Linked DNA regions of Skermanella sp. TT6. The protein of the gene in region 2 binds, or shares a complex with, the protein of the main gene of each other region. Links are inferred from orthologs where the notes say so. Each region holds a gene or a part of one and is shown on either strand. Other genes may lie near its edges.

Region 1 (4,441 bases), 2.5 Mb from region 2 along the record:
GGACTGTTACATTGCCTCAGCACTTCGCATCCCGACCCAGCCTGGTTTCCCCATATCGAAGCCTTTTTCGACGAGGTTTCGATCGAAGCCATCCATGATCTCGTGCTTGCCAATGTCGTCGATTTCGAGCAGCTCTATCGCGCGTCTCGCACCTGGAGAGTAACGCATGGACGAAACCTTCCCTGGATCAAGGAAATGGCCGACCTCAGCCTGGCAAGACCTGCTGACTTCGACGATCCGACTCTTTGATACTCTGCCCGTGATTCCTGAGTGAAGTTTTTGGTGGAGGAACGTCACTGGCAGTCCATTATGGCCACCGCTACAGTTACGACATCAACGCCTTCGTCGGCAGTGCCGACATCATTCGGGACTTGTCGCCCAATCGCAATCCTGCCACCAAACAGCTTCTTGATGGCCGCAAGTTCGAGTACCCAGGAAACTATCTCAAGCTGGTTCTGGACCGCGGTGAAATCGACTTCATCATCAGCGGTAGCCGCACGGATCGGGCTATCGAGTCATGGGAATTCCGCGGCAGGATCTTGAACATCGATACGCCATGGGAAACGGCCGTGAAGAAGATGCTTTACAGGCCATCCACCTTCAAGGTCCGTGATGTGTTCGACTTGGCTGCCGTGGTGGAACGGCATCCGGATGAACTGCGGGCCGGGCTCAGTGAGATAGAGGATCGATTGACGCGCCTGACGGACCGGATCGACCGTCTCCGTCCAGCCTACGAAGTGCTTGCCGAAAGCGACATTCACCCCACCGAAACGGGACGCAAGTACATGACGAGCGCTGCGATCGAGAGCGTCTTCGAATTCCTGCGGGATTGTCGGTAGGGAGGTGGTGCCCAGGGACGGATTTGAACCGCCGACACGGGGATTTTCAGTCCCCTGCTCTACCAACTGAGCTACCTGGGCATCCTGTCCGGCGTGGCCTGAAGCGTCGCCGTCGGGGCGTGCTTGTAGGAAAAATTCCGGAGCCTGTCCAGCACCGGATTTCATTTTCATGCAGATTTCGTGAACCGGCCGTTCGCCCGTCCGGCTGACGGGAAGGGAGTAGCCGTCCGCGTCCCCGGTTCCCGCTTCGCGCCGTCGATGCGGCAGCGCAGCATGCTACTCTGTGAGAACATGCCGCACCGCGCCATGAGCGCGTGACGGTATGATGACAGGCAACCAGTATCCGGCCCGAAGGGGGTGACGTCATGAAGATCGTTGCACGCGAAAAAAGCAGCTTCCGCATCACCTGTCCGAACGGCCATGACTTCACCGCTCCGCGTCACAGCATCTCGGTGGAGTGCCCGACCTGCGGGGCCACCGGGAGCACTCGGGAACTGGTGGACAGAATGATCAAGAACGCGGAACCGCCGCAGGCGACAGCGGCCTGAGGGGCGATGTCCCCGCCGCCGCACCGCGTCCCTTGCGGGAGCGATGCGGCCGGCGAGGTTTCGGGATCAGGCGGCCGCGGTGCCGCCGACCGTAAGGCCGTCGATCCGCAGGGTGGGCTGGCCGACGCCGACGGGCACGCCCTGGCCTTCCTTGCCGCAGGTGCCGATCCCCGGATCCAGCGCCATGTCGTTGCCGATCATGCTGACCTTGGTCAGCGCGTCGGCGCCGTTGCCGATCAGGGTGGCGCCCTTCACGGCGGGGCCGACCTTGCCGTCCTCGATCAGGTAGGCTTCCGAGGCGGAGAAGACGAACTTGCCCGAGGTGATGTCCACCTGACCGCCGCCGAAGTTCACGGCGTAGAGCCCCTTCTTGACCGAGCGGATGATCTCCTCCGGCGTCCTGTCGCCGGACCGCATCACCGTATTGGTCATCCGGGGCATCGGGTGATGGCCGAAGCTCTGGCGGCGGCCGTTGCCGGTCGGCTTGACGCCCATCAGGCGGGCGTTCATGCGGTCCTGCATGAAACCTACCAGGATGCCGTCCTCGATCAGGGTGGTGGACTGGCTCGGCGTGCCCTCGTCATCGACCGTGAGCGACCCGCGCCGCCCCTCGATGGTGCCGTCGTCGACGACGGTCACGCCCGGAGCCGCGATCCGCTGGCCCAGCAGGCCGGCGAACGCCGAAGTCTTCTTGCGGTTGAAGTCGCCTTCCAGGCCATGGCCGATCGCCTCGTGCAGCAGGATGCCGGGCCAGCCGTTGCCGAGCACGACCGTCATCTCGCCAGCCGGCGCCGCGATCGAGCCCAGGTTGACCAGGGCCTGCCGGAGCGCCTCGTCAACCTGGCCCTGCCATGCGGCAGGATCCAGATAGGCTTCGTAGCTGGTCCGGCCGCCGGCCCCGTGGCCGCCGCTCTCCATGCGGTCGCCGTCGGCGACCACGACCGAGATGTTCAGGCGGACCAGCGGGCGGACGTCGGAGACGCGCAGCCCGTCGGCCCGGATGATCTGGACCGCCTGCCACTCGCCGCCGATCGAGGCCGAAACTTGCCGGACCCGCGGGTCACGGCCGCGCGCATAGGCGTCGATGTCCGACAGCAGCTTGACCTTGGTCTCGAAATCGACCAGGGCGAGCGGGTTGATCGCCTCGTAGAGAGCCCGGTTGGTGCCGGTCGGCGGCTCGGCCATGGTACCGCTGTGGCCGGCATGGACCGCCTTGACGGTCTCGGCCGCGCGGCGGATGGCGTCTTCCGACAGGGTGGAGGCATGGGCGTAGCCGGTCGACTCGCCGGAGATCGCGCGGAGGCCGAAACCTTGGCTGGTGTCGAAGCTGGCGCTCTTCAGCTTGCCGTCGTCCCAGGCCAGGCTTTCGGACTGGCTGTATTCCAGGAAGAGTTCGCCGTCGTCGGCACCCGCCAATGCTTCCGACACGATCGATTCGGTGCGTGACCGGTCGAGCCCGGCGCGGTTGAAGAAGATGTCGTCGGTTACGGCGAGGGTGCTCATACAAGACTCCGGAACGGGGGGATGCCGTGGCAACAGGCCCATCATAAGGGTAGAATACTTATGTGGGCCAGCCCCCGCGGATGTGAAGGGCCGACCGAGACCCGCCCTTCACCCCGTCCTCGACCCCAGGGACCGTCAGTCCGCGGGCTGGGGCTCGATCCGCCGCTCCAGCGCCTGGGCGATCAGGTCGCGCGTGTTGCCGATGCCGTACAACTCGATGAAGCTGCCCATGCGCGGACCCGTGGTCTGCCCCAGCAGAACCTCGTAGAGCGCCTGGAACCAGCTCTTCAGGTCGGCGAAGCCGTGGCGCTTGCCGATTTCGTAGACCTGGAACTGGATCTCTTCCGCCTTGGCGCCTTCCGGCAGCCGGCCCAGTTCGTCCAGCAGTTCCTGCATCGCGGCGCGCTCCTGGTCGGTCGGCGCGCGGTACCGCTTGGTCGGCTTGACGAAATCCTGGTAGTAGTTGACGGCGTACTGCACCAGCCGGTCCAGGAACGGCGCGCTCTCGGGGTTTGCCTCGGGCGCGTAGCGGGTGATGAAGCCCCACATCACGTCCTTGCTCTCCGCGTTGGCGACGCCGGCCAGGTTCAGCAGGATGTTGTAGCTCAGGTCGCTGCGCGCTTCCGGCGGGTGGCCGCCATGGATGTGCCACGCCGGGTTCTCCAGCTTGCGCGCCGGCTCCTCCTGCGGGAACTTGGAGACGAAGGCCAGGTACTCGTCCACCGCCCGGGGGATCACGTCGAAATAGAGGCGCTTCGCGACGCGGGGCTTCTGGAACATGTAAAGCGACAGGCTTTCCGGCGGGGCGTAGCGCAGCCACTCCTCGACCGACAGGCCGTTGCCCTTGGACTTGGAGATCTTCTGGCCCTTGTCGTCCAGGAACAATTCGTAATTGAAGCCCTCCGGAGGCTGGCTGCCCAGGATGCGGCAGATCTTCCCGGCCAGCTCGACCGACGGGATGAGGTCCTTGCCGGACATCTCGTAGTCGACGCCCAGCGCGTGCCAGCGCATGCCCCAGTCAGGCTTCCATTGCAGCTTGCAATGACCGCCGGTGACCGGGGATTCCTTCTTCCTGCCGTCTTCGTCCTCGAACACGATGGTGCCGGCATCGACGTCATGCTCCAGGATCGGCACCTGGAGAACGCGGCCCGTGGTCGGGGAGACCGGCAGGAACGGGCTGTAGGTCGCAGCGCGCTCCTCGCGCAGCGACGGCAGCATCACCTTCATGACGGCGTCGTAGTTGCGCAGCACCGTCAGCAGCGCGTCGTCGAACCGGCCCGAACCGTACCAGTCCGTCGCGGACTGGAACTCGTACTCGAACCCGAAGCTGTCGAGGAAACCCCGCAGCATGGCGTTGTTATGGTGGCCGAAGCTCTCGAACTTGCCGAACGGATCGGGCACCTTGGTCAGCGGCTTGCCCAGGTGCTCGCGCACCATCTCCTGGTTCGGGATGTTGTCCGGGACCTTGCGCAGCCCGTCCATGTCGTCGGAAAAGGCGAACAGGCGGGTCGGCATGTCGGGCGCCATGAGCTGGAATGCGCGGCGCACCAT
Region 2 (4,517 bases):
CGCCGGGCCGGCCTCCGCGATGAACTGAACGGGGCGGCGCAGACGGAAAAGGCGCCGGCCGCTCTCGCGGGCCGGCGCCTTTTCCGGATCGTTCCCGGGCGGAAGGAGCGCTCAGGCGAGCGCGTCCTCGCCGTCGATCACCGCGGAGACGGCGTGGATCACGGAAGCGATCCGGATCACGTCCTGCACGGCTTCCTTGGAGACGCCCTTCTTGACGACCTCGTGCTCGTGGCTCTCGATGCACATGCCGCAGCCGTTGACGGCCGAGACGGCGAGCGACCACAATTCGAAATCGACCTTGTCCACCCCCGGATTGCCGATGACGTTCATGCGCAGGCGCGCCGGCATCTGCGCGTAGTCCTTGGTTGCGGACAGGTGGACGAAGCGATAGTAGATATTGTTCATGCCCATGATCGCCGCGGCGGCCTTGGCACCGTTCAGCGCCGCCGGCTCGAGGTGCTGCCCGGCGTCGGCGACGATGGCACGGATCACTTCGGGCTGGCGCGATGCGAGGGCGGACGCGACGGCGGTACCCCAAGCCTGCTGCGGTGTCAGGTTGGGCGTGTTGAACACGCCGGACAGGTTCAGCTTCAGGTCCTTGGCGTAGTCGGGCAGCTTGCCCTTCAGCGCATCGATCGACATGGCAGGCAATTCCTAAGTGCGGACAGGTGAATGCAGATCAGGCCGGTACGGGAACCGGCGCCGGCACGATGGGCGCCCTTCGGCGCCCACCATGGCGAGTCCCTTCGGAAAGCGGGATCAGGCGGCCTGCAGGGTGTCCTGGCCCTTCTGCCAGTTGCAGGGGCACAGCTCGTCCGTCTGCAGGGCGTCCAGGACGCGCAGGACTTCCTGCGGGTTGCGGCCGACCGACAGGTCGTTGACCGAAACGAAGCGGATGATGCCCTCGGGGTCGACGATGAAGGTGGCGCGCAGCGCCACGCCCTCGGCCTTGTCCAGGATGCCCAGCTCGGTGCTCAGCTCGCGCTTGATGTCGGCCAGCATCGGGAACGGCAGGTCGCGCAGGTCGTCGTGGTGGACGCGCCAGGCGTGATGCACGAACTCGCTGTCGGTCGAGGCGCCGAGGACCTGGACGTCACGGTCGGCGAACTCGCCGTTCAGCTTGCCGAACGCGGCGATCTCGGTCGGGCACACGAAGGTGAAGTCCTTCGGCCAGAAGAACACGACCAGCCACTTGCCCTCGAAGGAGCGGTCGGTGATCTGGGCAAAGGCTTCCTTCATATCGGTGGAAACGACGGCCTTGAGGTCGAAGGCGGGAAACTTGTCGCCGACAGTAAGCATGAAACTCGCTCCGTATGCTGCAGTGCACTAAATTCGAACAGTTCCAAAACTGGCGGCAGCCCTATGATAAATCCAATCGCATTTTCCGAACGCAGTGATAGGAGAGGCCGATGAGTCAGGCCGTCACGCTCAAGCACCTGCGCTATCTGGTGGCGGTCGCGGACACCCTGCATTTCGGCCGGGCGGCGGATGCGGCCAACATCAGCCAGCCCAGCCTGTCGGCCCAGATTCAGCAATTGGAAGAAGCACTTGGCACCCAGCTGGTAGAGCGCACGAAACGCCGCGTGATGCTGACCCCGATCGGCACCGAGGTTGCCGAAAGGGCGCGCCGCATCCTCGCCGAAGTGCGCGACCTGGCCGACAGCGTGCAGGGCGTGGCGGCTCCGCTGGCGGGCGACCTGCGACTAGGTGTCATACCCACGGTCGGCCCCTACCTGCTCCCCAGGGTCCTTCCTTCGCTGCGCCGCACATATCCGGACCTGCGACTCTATCTCCGGGAGGACCAGACCGGGCGACTCGTGGAACGGCTCAAGGGCGGCGACCTGGACACGCTGATGCTCGCCATGCCGGTGGCCGAGCCGTCCTTCGAGGCCGAACCCCTGTTCGACGAGACCTTCGTGGTCGCGCTGCCCGCCGGCCACCGGCTGGCGGCGCGCAACCAGGTCAGCGAATCGGACCTGGCCGACGAGCAGGTCCTGCTGCTGGAGGACGGCCACTGCTTCCGCGACCAGGCGCTGGCGGTCTGCGGCCATGCCAGGGCGCGCGACCGCGAGAGCTTCGCCGCGACGTCGCTGGACACGCTCCGCGAGATGGTCGCGAGCCGCATCGGCATCACCCTGTTGCCCGCGCTGTCGGTGACCGGCGCCTCCGCGCCGAACGGGTCGGTGGAGATCCGTCCCTTCGCCCCGCCCTGCCCGTCCCGCCGAATCGCCCTGGTCTGGCGGCGCGAGGCCGCCCGCAGCCGCGAGTTCAGGGAATTGGCTCAGTTCCTGCGCGACAATCTGCCGCTGGGTGCCCAACCGGTCGGCTGACCGGGCCCCCGCTTCGCGGCGGAGGCCCGGCGGGACCTGATCAGGTCCCGGCGACGGTCATGCCCTCGATCCGGATCGTCGGGGCGTCCATGCCGTAGCGGAACTCAAGGTCGCTGGCCGGCTCCAGGACCTTGAACATCTCCTTCAGGTTGCCGGCGACCGTCAGCTCGCTGACCGGATAGGCGATCTCGCCGTTCTCGATCCAGAAGCCGGCGGCTCCCCGGCTGTAGTCGCCGGTGATCCCGTTGATGCCCATGCCCATCAGTTCGGTGACGTAGAGGCCCTGGCCGATGTCGGCGATCAGCTCCTCCGGCGAGCGGGTGCCCGGCGCCATGTAGAGGTTGCTGGGCGAGGGCGACGGCGGGCCGGAGGTGCCGCGCGAGGCGTGCCCGGTCGAGGTCAGGCCGAGCTGCCGGGCCGAGCGCAGGTCGAGCAGCCAGGTGGTCAGCCGCCCCTCCTCGATGATGTTGCGCCGGGAATTGGCGACGCCCTCGCCGTCGAACGGCTTGGAGCGCAGGCCGCGCCGGACGTGCGGGTCGTCCACGATGGTGATCTCGGGCCGGAACAGCTGCTCGCCCATCTTGTCCTTCAGGAAGCTGGTGCCGCGCGCGATCGACGGCCCGGTGATCGCCCCGGACAGGTGGCCGATCAGGCCGCGCGATACCCGCGGGTCGTAGACCACCGGCACCTGGCAGGTCCTGACCTTGCGCGGGTTCAGCCGGCGCACCGCCTTCTCGCCGGCGCCCCGGCCGATCTCCTCCGCCGAGGCCAGGTCCTCGGCGAAGACCTTGGAGCTGTACTCGTAATCCCGCTCCATCCCCGTGCCCGTCCCGGCCAGCACCGACACCGACAGGCTGCGGCGCGAGATGGAATAGGCGCCGGCAAAGCCGTTGCTGGCGGCGATGGCGACGTGGGATCGGCTCCAGCTCGCCTCCGCCCCTTCGGAATTGGTGACGCCCTGGACGGCCAGGGCGCTCTCCTCGGCGATCCGCGCCTGCTCGATCATCTGCTCGGCCGACGGCTCGGTCGGGTCGTCCATCTCCAGGTCGGTCGGCCAGCCGCGGGCGAGCTGGTCGGGATCGGCGAGGCCGCTGAAGGGGTCCTCCGGCACGTTGCGGGCCATGGCGACCGCCCGCTCGACCAGGGCCGCCAGCGTGTCGGCGCTGCGGTCGGTGGTCGAGACGATCGCCTGGCGCTTGCCGACGAAGACGCGCAGGCCCAGGTCGCCGGCTTCCGCCCGCTCCAGCCGCTCCGGCTGGCCCAGCCGCTGCGACAGCGACAGGGAAGCGCCGTCGAACAGCACCGCGTCGGCGGCGTCGGCACCGGCGGCCTTGGCCTTCCCGATCAGGTCTTCCAGCAGCGAGAGGGAGGCGTTGTGGGAATCAGCAGGCATCGACATCTCCGGTCCATTTCATTTCGCGCACGCTCTTTCGGACGTCCCTATCAAGGTGGGCCGTGTCGGCGAAAGATGGCAGGGGAGAGATGGGCCTGTCCCGCATTTTTCGCACCCCGCCTGCGGCGGCCGCCGGCAGGCATCCAGGGAACGCAGGGCTGATCTACATTTCTGGTATACAAAATACGGCATACCGTATTTGACATCCAAATCGATCGGAAGCATCTTCCTTCCAACGCAACCCAGCAGACACCCTGCCGCACTTCCTACCGAACCGGAGCCGATCCATGCTGACTGGGACCAATTTCGAAGCCATCGCCATCCTCGCCCTGGTGGCAGTCGTCCACACCGTGGTCAGCATGGTCATCACCCGCAAGCTGACCGGCTCCGAGCAGGTTTCCACCCGGCCGGCCGCTTCGATCATCCAGGGTGCCGTGGCACCGACGCCGGCCAACGACGGCCTGCGGAACGCCGCCTGATCCGGGACCGACGCAGGCCGAACAGCCCCGTCGGACCCCATCGGTCGAAAGTAGGATGGGAAAAAACGGTGTTTGCGCTTGCGATGTACTGAACCGTACATTACATTTTGCACTGCAGCAGAGATGTTGCGACGCCTCTTTGGGCGTTTCCTCCCTAGACTTCGGGCCGCCTTCATGGCGGCCTCTTTTTTGTCCGTTTGGCGGGACAGACGAAAGTGAACCGCACCGAGTTTTCCGGAGGCAATCTGGCTTGAGTCACGCCGCCCTGGCGATGTCCTCGGTTTGAGCATAGTAACGCGCTTCGGCCTCGGCGGG

The links. Proteins that work in one complex are often made in the same cells at the same time.
Region 1: the proteins of IGS68_RS02975 (region 2) and tldD are in contact, whole or in part, in a solved structure (PDB 5NJ9), measured with the Escherichia coli proteins. The link is inferred for Skermanella sp. TT6 from one-to-one orthologs.

The regions. Positions count from the first base shown.
Region 1 is NZ_CP067420.1:3,148,862-3,153,302, reverse strand. The notes cover bases 673-3,563. They hold tldD (metalloprotease TldD), read right to left. Parts: upstream 2,891-3,563; coding sequence 1,454-2,890; downstream 673-1,453. Other genes in these bases: IGS68_RS14875 (lysine--tRNA ligase), read right to left, coding at 3,026-3,563; IGS68_RS14885 (hypothetical protein), read left to right, coding at 1,205-1,387; IGS68_RS14895 (hypothetical protein), read left to right, coding at 673-839. Also shown: IGS68_RS14900 (gluzincin family metallopeptidase), read right to left, coding at 7-168; more of IGS68_RS14895, read left to right, coding at 372-672; more of IGS68_RS14875, read right to left, coding at 3,564-4,441. UniProt on the Escherichia coli protein: Metalloprotease involved in CcdA degradation. Suppresses the inhibitory activity of the carbon storage regulator (CsrA).
Region 2 is NZ_CP067420.1:628,661-633,177, reverse strand. Bases 1,551-4,517 are described here. They hold IGS68_RS02975 (TldD/PmbA family protein), read right to left. Parts: upstream 3,730-4,517; coding sequence 2,371-3,729; downstream 1,551-2,370. Other genes in these bases: IGS68_RS02970 (hypothetical protein), read left to right, coding at 4,011-4,202; IGS68_RS02980 (LysR substrate-binding domain-containing protein), read left to right, coding at 1,551-2,330. In the rest of the region: IGS68_RS02995 (LysE family translocator), read left to right, coding at 1-28; IGS68_RS02990 (carboxymuconolactone decarboxylase family protein), read right to left, coding at 112-642; IGS68_RS02985 (peroxiredoxin), read right to left, coding at 760-1,299; more of IGS68_RS02980, read left to right, coding at 1,410-1,550.